DNA from 3 places in the Shewanella sp. M16 genome. Region 3 is predicted to be linked to each of the others. Evidence: predicted binding sites of a transcription regulator. Region 3 holds the regulator's gene; each other region holds the start of a gene.
What was found. Region 3 encodes sigma-54, which starts transcription at its own class of promoters, with help from an activator protein. Its sites were predicted from a motif close to GTTGGCACGNNNNTNGNNT; they were not measured.

Region 1: the regulator sigma-54 is predicted to act here: its motif matches at 1,790-1,808, upstream of norV (anaerobic nitric oxide reductase flavorubredoxin).
Region 2: the regulator sigma-54 is predicted to act here: its motif matches at 2,428-2,446, upstream of KFE26_RS03540 (P-II family nitrogen regulator).

Annotation. Positions count from the first base shown of each region.
Region 1 is NZ_JAGTUL010000013.1:119,306-123,548, forward strand. Features, by position in the region: gene norR (nitric oxide reductase transcriptional regulator NorR) at 45-1,649, opposite strand; gene norV (anaerobic nitric oxide reductase flavorubredoxin) at 1,876-3,405, shown strand; gene norW (NADH:flavorubredoxin reductase NorW) at 3,398-4,243, shown strand, end outside.
Region 2 is NZ_JAGTUL010000003.1:237,157-241,399, forward strand. Features, by position in the region: gene nrfA (ammonia-forming nitrite reductase cytochrome c552 subunit) at 48-1,451, shown strand; gene KFE26_RS03535 (hydrolase) at 1,607-2,149, opposite strand; gene KFE26_RS03540 (P-II family nitrogen regulator) at 2,494-2,832, shown strand; gene KFE26_RS03545 (ammonium transporter) at 2,843-4,093, shown strand.
Region 3 is NZ_JAGTUL010000009.1:126,046-130,288, forward strand. Features, by position in the region: gene rapZ (RNase adapter RapZ) at 1-449, opposite strand, end outside; gene ptsN (PTS IIA-like nitrogen regulatory protein PtsN) at 446-889, opposite strand; gene hpf (ribosome hibernation promoting factor) at 892-1,179, opposite strand; gene KFE26_RS08340 (RNA polymerase factor sigma-54) at 1,208-2,686, opposite strand; gene lptB (LPS export ABC transporter ATP-binding protein) at 2,794-3,525, opposite strand; gene lptA (lipopolysaccharide transport periplasmic protein LptA) at 3,522-4,076, opposite strand; gene lptC (LPS export ABC transporter periplasmic protein LptC) at 4,063-4,243, opposite strand, start outside.

The DNA.
Region 1 (4,243 bases), on a different contig from region 3:
CTGGGGTTTTGCTGCAGAATAAAATCTCTTCACGCAATATTTTATTATTTTAAACCTAACCGTTTTGCAAGTCGGTGCAAATTACCTGTATCGATTTGCAATATTCTTGCACACGCAGCCCAATTTTGTTGATTCGCGGCTAAAACTTGACGAATAAGTTGACGCTGATATCTCTCCGTCGCAGCCTTAAGCCCCAGCATAACACTGGAATTATCTTGCGATTGTCGCTCACGACAGGCCGACTCAGACCTAAATGCTAATTCAATGGCTGGCGTTGCGGCATCTGATGGCCTATCTTCGTCGACTGTTCTGTGTGCTTGATTCATCAAAGAATCGAGCTGAAAATGTTTATCACTTAAGCTGATGTAAGCCGTTTTTAGCTCGGCTTTCGCCAACACCGCAGCCCTGTGTATCGCATGCTCTAGCTCACGCACATTACCCGGCCATGTGTATTGCTCTAATAACTGCTGCGCTGCGGGTGTGATATTGATATGGGTGAGTCCTAACTTCGCTTTACAACGTTCAAGAAAAAAACCTGTCAGCATAACAATATCTTGCCCACGCTCTCTTAATGGTGCTACGTGGATAGGAAATACGCTCAACCTATGGTAAAGATCGAAACGAAAGCGCCCTTCCGTTGCCTCTTGGTGCAAAATTCGATTAGTGGCGGCAATAATCCGAGTATTCACTTTTAGGCTCTTATCACTGCCAACTCGCTGTAATTCACCGTATTGTAAAACCCTCAATAACTTAGCTTGCAGCCCCAAGGGAAGCTCCCCGATTTCATCTAAAAACAAGGTCCCCTTGTCAGCGAGTTCAAACTTACCTTGCCTATGACTGATTGCTCCCGTAAATGCCCCTTTTACATGCCCAAATAACTCGCTTTCGGCGACGGACTCCGGCAGTGCAGCGCAGTTCAAATAGATAAGTGATTTATCGGCTCTGGTCGATTGATTATGTATCGCCGCGGCCACTAACTCCTTACCCACGCCAGTTTCGCCGGTAATTAATACCGATAAATCAGTGCCTGCCACGGCACTTATCTGCTGCTTTAGCGATTGGATCTGTGTGGATTGCCCTATGATCTCCTGCTGACTAGCAGGACGATTGAGCACCTCTGTGCCATTGGAAACTTCAACAACTTGGGATTCTAGCTGTTGCATCAATAACGCAGTATTAAGACTGGCTGCGGCCAGTGCGCTGATCACACGCAACTCGCTATCACTAAAATCATCAAACTGATGAGGGTTGAAACCATCAATGGTGAGCGCCCCAATTAAGCGATCGTTCGCGATTAGTGGTAAACCAATGCAAGCATGTACATGTAAGTTCGCACTATGATGTGGAATTAAACCATCATACGGATCAGGAAGTTCACTGTCGGCCGGGAAACGAACCACATCGCCAGCACGGGCGATAGCCTCTAATCTCGGATGTTCACTAATTTGAAAGCGCCGCCCTAACACTTCGGCAAAGAGCCCATCTATCGCCAAGGGGACAAATTGCTGCTCCCGAAATGCCAATAATGCCGCAGCATCACAATTGACACGCCGCCTGACCACTGCCAACAAACGCTCAAATCTGTCTTGCGTCGACACGCCGACAGTTAAATCTAAGGCTAACTGAGTTAAATCAGCATGGGCACTCATAGCACATCCACAGTCAAATAAAGTCATATTGACAACAGTGTAATGTCAATTTGACTAATATCAAATTGTCATTATGACATCAGCAAGTGATTTAAAATGTTGAAATACGCTAATACCAATAAAAATCAACACCTTAGGATGTTGGCATAGTGAGTGCAATAAGAGATTTAACTAAATAAGCAAGATTTACGTAGCGCATTCATTATTAATTATCACAGGTGTATTTATGACTATTCATGTAAAAAACAATATCCACTGGGTGGGCCAACGCGATTGGGAAGTGCAAGATTTTCATGGTACTGAGTACAAGATAACTAAAGGCACAAGCTACAATAGCTACCTTATCCGTGAAGAAAAAACCGTGTTAATTGATACAGTTGATCATCGGTTTAGCCAGCAATTCTTACAAAATCTTGAAGCTGAAATTAATTTAACCGACATAGACTATATTGTGATGAACCATGCAGAGGAAGACCACTCAGGCGCCCTGACTGCATTAATGGCCAAAATTCCTAACACTCCAATTTACTGCAGTGAAAATGCGGTCGACTCCATTGTAGGACATCACCACCACCCAGAATGGAATTTCATTACCGTAAAGACAGGGGATAGTTTAGCGATAGGCAATGGTAAGCAACTGATATTTATCGAAGCACCTATGTTGCATTGGCCAGATAGCATGATGACATACCTCACCGAAGATGCGGTTTTATTCAGTAACGATGCCTTTGGCCAACACTATTGCGACGAACATTTATTCAATGATGAGGTTGATCAAAATGAATTAATGGAACAATGCCTACGATACTACTCAAACATTTTAACACCCTTTAGCAGCCTAGTGACGGCTAAAATTCACGAAGTATTAAGCTTTAATTTACCTGTAGATATGATCGCAACTTCACACGGCATTGTGTGGCGTGATAATCCAGCCCAAATTATTCACCAATATTTAGCTTGGGCCGACGCTTATCAAGAAGACCGTATCACGATTTTCTACGACTCTATGTCCAATAATACTCGCATGATGGCCGACGGTATTGCTCAAGGTATCCATGATGTTGACCCCAATGTAGCGGTAAAAGTGTATAACGTCGCACGTCATGATAAAAACGAAATCCTTGCACAGGCATTTAGGTCAAAAGGTATTTTAGTCGGCTCATCCACCATGAATAATGTGATGATGCCTAAAATTGCCGCCATGCTTGAAGAAATTACGGGCCTGCGTTTTCGCAATAAAAAGGCGGCAGCTTTTGGTAGTTATGGCTGGAATGGCGGCGCAGTCGATAGAATTCACACTCGTTTGATGGATGCTGGTTTTGAAACCTCGGTGGGATTAAAAGTCAAATGGCGTCCCGATCGTGATGCGATGCAAGAATGCCGTCAGCACGGCCAGCGAATCGCGCGAGAATGGGCATTGCGTCCCCTCGATAGCGCTAATAGTCGCTCTATCATTAATCAAGTCATGTCAAAACCTAGTCAAGCCACCACGGCCAGTCAAACAGCTGAAAATACTGCTACTAATAACGTCCCTGTGACGGCACCGATTGCAACAAAAGCGTGCGAATTAAATGATACACAATCAATGATTTGCACCGTTTGCCAATGGGTTTACGCCCCTGAAAAAGGAGAACCTAATCAAGATGTCATTGCTGGCACACCTTGGACTCAAGTGGCCGAAGACTTCCTCTGTCCCGAATGTGGCCTAGGTAAAAGCGTTTTCGCTGTCATAAAACATGAGGTGACTAATGCCTAAGCCAATCGTCATTATCGGCAGTGGATTCGCGGCATATCAGCTAGTCAAAACACTGCGACGTTTAAACCGCGAACAACCGATTACAGTTATCACAGCCGACTCTGGTGACGAATACCATAAACCAGATTTAAGCCATGTGTTTAGCCTTAAAAAAATGGCGTCAGACCTCATAAAATTGACCGCGACTGAATTTGCACATGAGCAACAAATTGATGTGATAAATCACTGTGAAGTCATAAAAATAGATAAAGTTCGTCAGGTAGTCTGTTGCCATCAAGGACGCGAAATTGCGTACAAAAAATTAGTGCTTGCCACAGGTGCACGGCCCTTTATTCCACCTATAGAGGGGGATGGCGTCGATATCATCCACACAGTTAACAGCTTAATGGAGTATCAGGCCTGCGAAGCAGACATCCATGGCGCGAGGAGAGTACTAGTTATCGGTGCGGGTTTGGTCGGAGTTGAACTGGCAATGGACTTAGCAACTGCAGGTAAGCAAGTATTTTTGGTCGATCCACAAGCGAGCTTAATGCCGAATATGCTACCCGAAATGTTAAGCCACAAACTGACCGCTGTACTAACGCAGCATAACGTCACAGTGCAATTGCAAACCCGAGTCAGCCAACTGCAACACCAAGATGGCAGTATCTCTGTGTGCCTAGATAATGACCAGCGGTTTATTTGTGATGCGGTTATCTGTGCAGCGGGACTTCTCCCTAACAGTCAACTTGCCCAGCATGCGGGGCTAGAGGTCAATAAAGGTATCGTCGTTAACGAATGCTTACAAACCAACGATGCCCATATTTATGCGCTAGGTGATTGCGCCCAAATCAACGGC
Region 2 (4,243 bases), on a different contig from region 3:
CCATGGAGATGTCGTGATTTACAACAATAATGCAACACGGAGATGAGATGATGAAGAAGATGACAGGTAAGTCCTTTGCACTGAGTGCACTGGTTGCCGCCAGCTTCATGGCAGCGGGCGCAATGGCGAGTGATAAAACAGAGCCTCGCAACGAAGTTTATAAAGATAAATTTAAGAATCAATATAATAGCTGGCATGATACCGCAAAGAGTGAAGAACTTGTCGATGCGATTGGGCAGGATCCTAATATGGTGATCCTGTGGGCTGGCTATGCATTCGCAAAAGATTACAACGCTCCTCGCGGCCATATGTATGCCGTGACCGACGTGCGTAATACCCTACGTACTGGTGCGCCGAAAAATGCGGAAGATGGTCCATTGCCTATGGCATGTTGGAGCTGTAAGAGCCCTGATGTACCTCGCTTAATTGAAGAGCAAGGTGAAGATGGCTACTTCAAAGGTAAATGGGCTAAGGGTGGCCCTGAAGTCACTAACACCATTGGCTGTGGTGATTGTCATGAAAAAGGTTCACCAAAACTGCGGATCTCTCGTCCTTATGTAGACCGTGCAATGGATGCTATCGGTACGCCATTTGATAAAGCTTCGAAGAAAGACAAGCAATCTATGGTGTGCGGTCAGTGCCACGTTGAATACTATTTTGAGAAAAAAGAAGACAAAAAAGGTTTCGTCAAATTCCCTTGGGATATGGGCATAACTGTTGACCAGATGGAAGTTTACTACGACGGTATCGAGTTCTCCGATTGGACTCATGCGCTGTCTAAAACACCTATGTTAAAAGCGCAACATCCAGAGTATGAAACGTGGAAACTGGGTATTCATGGTAAAAATAATGTCAGTTGTGTTGACTGCCATATGCCAAAAGTGACTAGCCCTGAAGGTAAGAAATTTACCGATCATAAAGTGGGTAATCCATTTGACCGTTTCGAAGAAACCTGTGCAACTTGCCATAGCCAAACGAAAGAATTCTTAGTTGGCGTCACTAATGAACGTAAAGCTAAAGTTAAAGAAATGAAACTGAAAGCGGAAGAGCAATTAGTGAAAGCGCACTTCGAAGCTGCTAAAGCGTGGGAATTGGGTGCAACTGAAGCTGAAATGAAGCCTATCTTGACCGATATCCGTCATGCTCAATGGCGCTGGGACTTAGCGATTGCTTCCCATGGTGTTGCTGCTCATGCTCCTGAAGAAGCCCTACGTGTTTTAGGTACTTCAGTGAATAAAGCGGCCGATGCCCGAGTTAAGTTAGCACAGTTATTAGCGAAAAAAGGCATCACAGATCCAATCGCTATTCCTGATATCTCTACCAAAGCTAAGGCACAAGCAGCCTTAGGTATGGATATGGATAAGATGAATGCAGAGAAAGAAGCATTCAAGAAAGACATGTTACCTAAGTGGGATGAAGAAGCGAAAAAACGCGAAGCCACTTATAAGTAGGTTTTAATCAATCGCGGTTGAGTTTTCAATATGAGCTAACCCCTCATGTAAATAAAAGCCCTCGCTGACTCAGCGGGGGCTTTTTTATGGAAAAAAATATCGAGTAATGTCAGGCGTTGGTCATGCTGGCTGAAGAAATACCACGGGCTAAGTCGCTATTTGATCAGTTTTAATAATGCCCTAAAGCGCTCGCCTTGGGCTTGATGTTGTAATTCAAATAATAGCGATTCCACGTTAGTTAATAAGGCGCCTCTGGCCGTCATCATCTGAATACCCAGTTTTTTATTATCGGCACTGCGTGACGAGACGCCATCTGCGACGAGATGCACCGAATATTGCTGTTCGATAAGGTCACAACAGGTTTGGTAAACACACACATGGGTTTCAATACCCGCGAGTATGACGTGTTTGCGATTCGTCTTAGTTAATGCCTTTGCAAACGCGTCACAGTGCCAGCCGCTAAAATGCTGCTTGGCAATGGGTGAGCTTGTTTTCGCAAGTAAAGTTTGCAGCTCAGGGCTAGTTGCTCCGAGTTTATCGGGTAGCTGTTCTAACCACAGTATTGGAATTTCAAATAATTGTGCGCCTTGGATTAAGGTCTGTAGTTGTTGATGCAGCTTGTCACTGTTATCCATGATTTGTGCAAGTTTTCCTTGCACATCGACGATAACGAGAACACATTCTTCTGGTTTTAACATCGGGCCTTCCTTCTGCGCTTGATGATTGTCTTAGTGATGATCTTCGCTTTTGTTTAAGAGCTTGTGTTGTGATGCTCAGATTTCATCTCGATTTACGCTTCCCCCAGTAGACCCTAATTTAACCTTGTTACCAATAGGCCTAAGGTCGAATAGCTGTCGCACTTAAACTGCTCACTAAAAGAGTGCATCGCACCAGTTAGTGCTCGATTATGGTGCATTTTTAACCTTAAAAAATAGTGTTAAACAATTTAAATCAATAATAATCAATGGATTAAATTGTTGGCCTAATGATTGAATTACCTTTGATACAAGTTAATAACAATCGCGTTTTTTTGGAGGTCAGGATGAAACTAGTCAGCGCTATCATCAAGCCGTTTAAGTTGGATGATGTCCGTGAAGCTATCGCCGGAATTGGTATTGAGGGCATGACGGTGACCGAAGTGAAAGGTTTTGGCCGTCAGAAAGGGCATACAGAGTTGTATCGCGGCGCCGAGTATCAGGTGGATTTTTTGCCAAAAGTAAAACTAGAAATTGCCACTAAGGCTGAAAATCTCGACATGTTGATTGAGGCCATTACCACTGCGGCCCATACGGGGAAAATTGGTGACGGTAAGATCTTCGTCGTTGATTTAGAACATGCTATCCGTATCCGTACGGGTGAACTTGATACTGAAGCGCTATAAGGGGCTGACAATGGAAGAATTAACGAAATTAGGCGGCACAGTCACTGAACTACGCTTTGCACTCGATACCTTTTACTTTTTGATTTCTGGCGCTTTAGTCATGTGGATGGCGGCGGGATTCGCCATGTTAGAAGCGGGTTTAGTTCGCTCTAAAAATACCACTGAAATTTTAACTAAGAACGTTGTGCTGTACGCGATTGCCTGTGTGATGTATCTGTTGGTTGGCTATAACATCATGTATGTGGATAACACTGAAGGTGGCTGGTTACCGTCAATTGGCACCTTAATTGGTTCGCAATCAGCAGATGCGAGCCATGCATTAGAATCTGACTTCTTCTTCCAAGTTGTATTTGTGGCAACGGCGATGTCAATTGTCTCTGGTGCTGTGGCGGAACGGATGAAGTTGTGGGCTTTCTTGTTCTTTTCTGTGGTGATGACAGCGGTTATCTATCCAGTAGAAGGTTATTGGACTTGGGGCCAAGGTTTTATCGCTAAACTGGGCTTTGTAGACTTTGCTGGTAGCGGTATTGTGCATATGACGGGGGCGACCGCGGCGATTGCTGGCGTAATATTACTCGGTGCGCGTAAGGGTAAATACGGGCCTAATGGTCAAGTGAATCCTATTCCAGGCTCTAACTTGCCAATGGCAACCTTAGGTATGTTTATTCTGTGGATGGGCTGGTTTGGCTTTAACGGCGGATCGCAATTAATGGTGTCGGATGCGGCGAATGCAAGCTCAGTGGCGAAAGTGTTTGTGAATACCAATACTGCAGCTGCTTTTGGTGCTATCTCTGCGCTTATAGTGTGTAAGATGATTTGGGGCAAAGCGGATTTGACCATGATCCTTAACGGTATTTTGGCTGGATTAGTGGCGATTACGGCCGATCCTCTCTCGCCTTCATTGTTAATGGCGGGTGTGATTGGTTTAGTGGCGGGCGGCGTGGTGGTGTTCTCGATAGTGGGCTTAGATCGCATTAAGATCGACGATCCCGTAGGTGCGATTTCAGTACACGGTGTGGCTGGTTTCCTCGGCTTAATGTGTGTGCCATTATCCAATGCTAATGCAACTATTACCGGACAGTTGACGGGTGCAGCGATCATTTTCACTTGGGTGTTCTGCTCATCATTTGCAGTCTGGTATGTGATTAAGATAACCATGGGGATCCGTGTGACTGAGGAAGAAGAATACAACGGTATGGATGCTTCTGACTGCGGTATTGATGCCTATCCTGAGTTTGTTACGGTCAAAAATGCGGGCTGATTAAACTTGCACATTAATGCGTGATTCACCTTGATGCTTAGCTTGGATCGAGGGATAGTGAAGCAGAGCCTAGGCTCTGCTTTTTTATGGGTAATCACTGTGATTGAAGTTTAAGCACAGGGTAATAAGCTTAATTACTGAGCAATTCTG
Region 3 (4,243 bases):
TGTCTGACTTGGTCACTTAAATCATAGATATTCAAATTCGACGTATCTATGTAGTGATCGACCAGTTTTGACATAGGCTCGAGCAGTTTTCCCTCCAGCTTTATCGCTTCTTGCAAAGAGACTCGGCTCTTCGACAAAGGATGCAAACGACGGGTTTCGCTGTAACGCTTGAGCAGAATTTTATCGCTGGAGTTAAGGAAGAAGCTCGTTAACTCAGTATCTGGTGGTAGGCTAGCGAGTTGTTTCACTAAGACCTTATCCTGCTCAGGCATGTTACGCACGTCGACACTGATGGCGACGAGATCGTTACTGCCTTTGAGTTGCTCAAGCAAACTGCCAATCAATGGCAAGGGAAGGTTATCGACACAATAATAGCCGAGATCTTCGAGTACCCTAAGGGCGACAGATTTGCCTGAGCCTGAGCGGCCCGACACTATGACCAGTTTCATCCAGTGATTACCTGATAGAGTTCCGTTTCATCATGCGTCTTGCGTAATTGCTTTAATATTTGCTTGTCGCTCAGCTTTTCGGCCATGCAAGACAAGGTACTTAAGTGCTGCTGACATTGGTCTGCAGGCACCAGTAGTGCAAATAAAATATCAACAGGTTGCTTATCGATAGCATCAAATGCTATCGGCTCTTCACACTTAATTAGTATGGCAATGGGCTGATCTATATCGGCTAGTCGACCATGTGGAATGGCGATGCCGTTACCTATACCTGTGCTCCCCATCTTTTCGCGCGCCACTAGGCTTTCGAATATCTCTTGAGATGAGAGGGTCGGGTACTGGGCAGCGACTAAGTCGCTGATGAGTTCCAGTACCTTTTTCTTGCTGCCCGGAGTGGCGCAGGTAGTGCACTCCGGCCGCAGTATGGTACAAAGTTCCATTATTAGTGTTTTGTTAACTTCTCTTTGTGTTTAATAACCTGACGGTCAAGCTTGTCAATCAGGGCGTCTATAGCGGCATACATGTCAGCATGCTCTGAAGTAGCAAAAACTTCACCACCTATGAGGTTTATTCTCGCTTCGGCAATCTGTTGCATTTTCTCAACATTGAGCACAACGTGCACATTATTGATCTGTTCGAAATGGCGTTCAAGTTTTGAAAACTTTTCTTCTACATATGCACGTAACGATTCGGTAATTTCGATATGGTGCCCACTTAGGTTTATTTGCATAGAAACGTCCTCCGATATCCACTGTAGGTTATAAACTTTTACGCTGATTAGAAGGTGGAATAAGCATAGCCTCTCGGTACTTCGCAATGGTTCTGCGGGCTACGTTGATCCCTTGTTCTGCCAGAAGTTGTGCCATCTTACTATCGCTTAATGGTTTTTTCTGGTTTTCCGCTGCCACCAGTTTCTTTATAAAGGCTCTGATTGCTGTGGATGAGCACTCACCACCATCGTCAGTACCGACGTGGCTAGAGAAGAAGTATTTTAGTTCAAAAAGTCCCTTAGGGGTATGCATGTATTTTTGAGTTGTGACCCGTGAGATGGTGGACTCATGCATTTCTACCGCTTCGGCAATATCGTTAAGCACCATAGGCTTCATGGCTTCTTCACCGTACTCAAAGAAACCTTGCTGATATTGCACTATGCAATTAGCAACTTTAAGCAAAGTATCGTTACGGCTTTCTAGGCTCTTAATAAACCATTTAGCCTCTTGCAGATGGCCGCGAATAAATTGGCTATCGGCTTGGTTTTTGGTACTGCGTGCCATAGAAGCATAATGTTGATTTACATTGATTTTGGGCATGCAGTCAGGATTAAGCTCAACAACCCAGCGGCCATTTTTCTTCGACACAGACACATCTGGGATAACGTATTCGTCATTATTGGGCGTGATCAACAAACCTGGGCGAGGATTGAGGGTTTGGATAAGTGCTATACCATCCCTTAATTCATCTTCTTTTAATTTAGTCTTACGCATCAATAACCTAAAGTCTCGGGCGGCGATCAGATCTAAATGATCTTTGATCAGCATACGGGCGTTTTCTAGGTTGGGAGTATCAGCGGCGAAATGCGACAGTTGGATCAGCAGGCATTCACTTAAATCGCGGGCGGCAACGCCTATGGGATCAAAATGCTGAATACGCTTGAGTACGGCTTCGACTTCGTCAAGCTCAACTTCAGGATTGCCCATGGCTTCGAGAATTTCTTCAGTGCTTTGGGTGAGATAGCCCTGATCGTCGATGGCATCAATAATGGCGGTGGCAATGGCTAAATCGGTTTCAGAAAACGGCGTGAGGTTTTTTTGCCATTCTAAGTGTTCGTACAACCCTTCACTGGTCTCGCCTTGGAAGGGCATATCGTCTTCACGACTGCCGCCGGGGCCTGAGTTTGGGGAGGCGGTAAACACTTCATCCCATGTGGTGTCCATGGGGAGCTCATCGGGCATGGATTCTTTGGTTAGCGACTCTGCCGTGTCTATGGTGGAGCTGTCTTTTTCTGGTGGCAGAGTGCTAGATTCACTGAAATCCGTATCGGATAGCGTTTGGTTTACAGGGTTTTTAGTGGCGTCGAATTGATCCTCTTCCAGCTCGAGAAGGGGATTAGAATCTAATGCTTGCTGGATCTCTTGCTGCAGTTCTAATGACGACAGTTGCAACAGACGTATAGCCTGTTGTAGTTGTGGCGTCATGGTTAACTGTTGACCCAGTTTGAGCTGGAGTGACGCTTTCATGTTACCGCTGATCCCTACGTTATTATTGTTGGATGAGGTCGCTTATTATTATCTTGAGTGAAGCCCAATGGCGGTATAAATTGCCTCCATTGGCTTCGCTCGATTAACTATAGCCTGAATTGTTCACCTAAGTACACAGCCCTAACTTGCTGATTGTCTAAGATCTCTGCTGGAGTTCCTTCGGCAATCAGGTTTCCGTGACTCACAATATAAGCATGTTCACATACATCTAATGTCTCGCGGACATTATGGTCTGTGATCAGTACGCCAAGGCCGCGACTTTTGAGTTGTTCGATAATCTTCTTGATGTCGATAACCGAAATAGGATCGACGCCGGCAAACGGTTCATCGAGCAAAATGAACTTAGGATTAGCGGCTAAAGCCCGCGCAATTTCGACGCGACGACGTTCGCCACCCGACAATGACATGCCTTGGCTGTCACGGATGTGGGTGATATGAAACTCTTCGAGCAGATGTTCTAGTTCTTCTTCTCGTTCTTCGTTTTTAAGTTCTTTACGAGTTTGCAGTACGGCCATGATGTTGTCATGAACAGTTAGCTTACGAAAGATACTGGCTTCCTGCGGTAAGTAACCTATGCCTTTGCGGGCACGCAGATGCATAGGATCTGCGGTTAAATCATCATCGTCGATAAAGATATGTCCCTTATCGCTCTTCACTAGCCCGACAACCATGTAAAAGGTCGTGGTTTTACCTGCACCGTTTGGACCGAGTAGGCCAACGACTTGACCGGTTTTTACCGTCAGACTGACGTCTTTAACCACTTGGCGACTCTTGTAACTTTTCGCCAGATTTTGTGCTCTTAAGGTGATTTGGGTCATTTAGAGTCCTGCTTTTTTACAGGTTTATCCGCCGGAGCGTCTGATTTAGCATCATCTTGATAGTTTTCAGGCTGAATAATAGTGATCACGCGATCGTCACCACTGCCAGTACTCTCGGCCATCAATTTCTGTTGAATCATGTTATAGCGGATTAAATTGCCTGTAACTTGGCTACCCGCTTGATCTAATGACGCCATACCTTTCAGCGTTAAGGTGCGGCTTGCCATATCGTAACGAATTTCTTTCGCGCTAGCCGATGCAGGACGGCCATCGTCTAATATCTGGCTATACGTAGCAGGGTTGCCTGTGGCGACCAAAGTTTTGCTATTTTCACCTTCAGCGGAAAATGCACGCAGTTCATTTGCTTGGATTTTTATTGAGCCTTGGGTAACTTCCACCGGACCAAAGAAGATGATCTGGTTGTTTTTGATATCCGCAGTTTGGCTCACAGCTTTAATTTTGACTTCTTGCTTTAAGTCGCCGACTTTCGCGAAAGCACTCATGCTCATAATTAGCATTAGGCTGGCAAGTAATACGTTATTTTGCTTCATATGTTCCTACTACCTGACTGGTCAATTGCACTTCTTGCGCGTTGAGGTCGGCATAAAGGCCTTGGCCTTGAATATTAAAATCTTTCCCTGTGACGTAAATGGTACGGTCAGAGGTCATTATCATAGTGTTGAGATCGAGTTCCAGATAACTGGTGGACAAGGTCTGA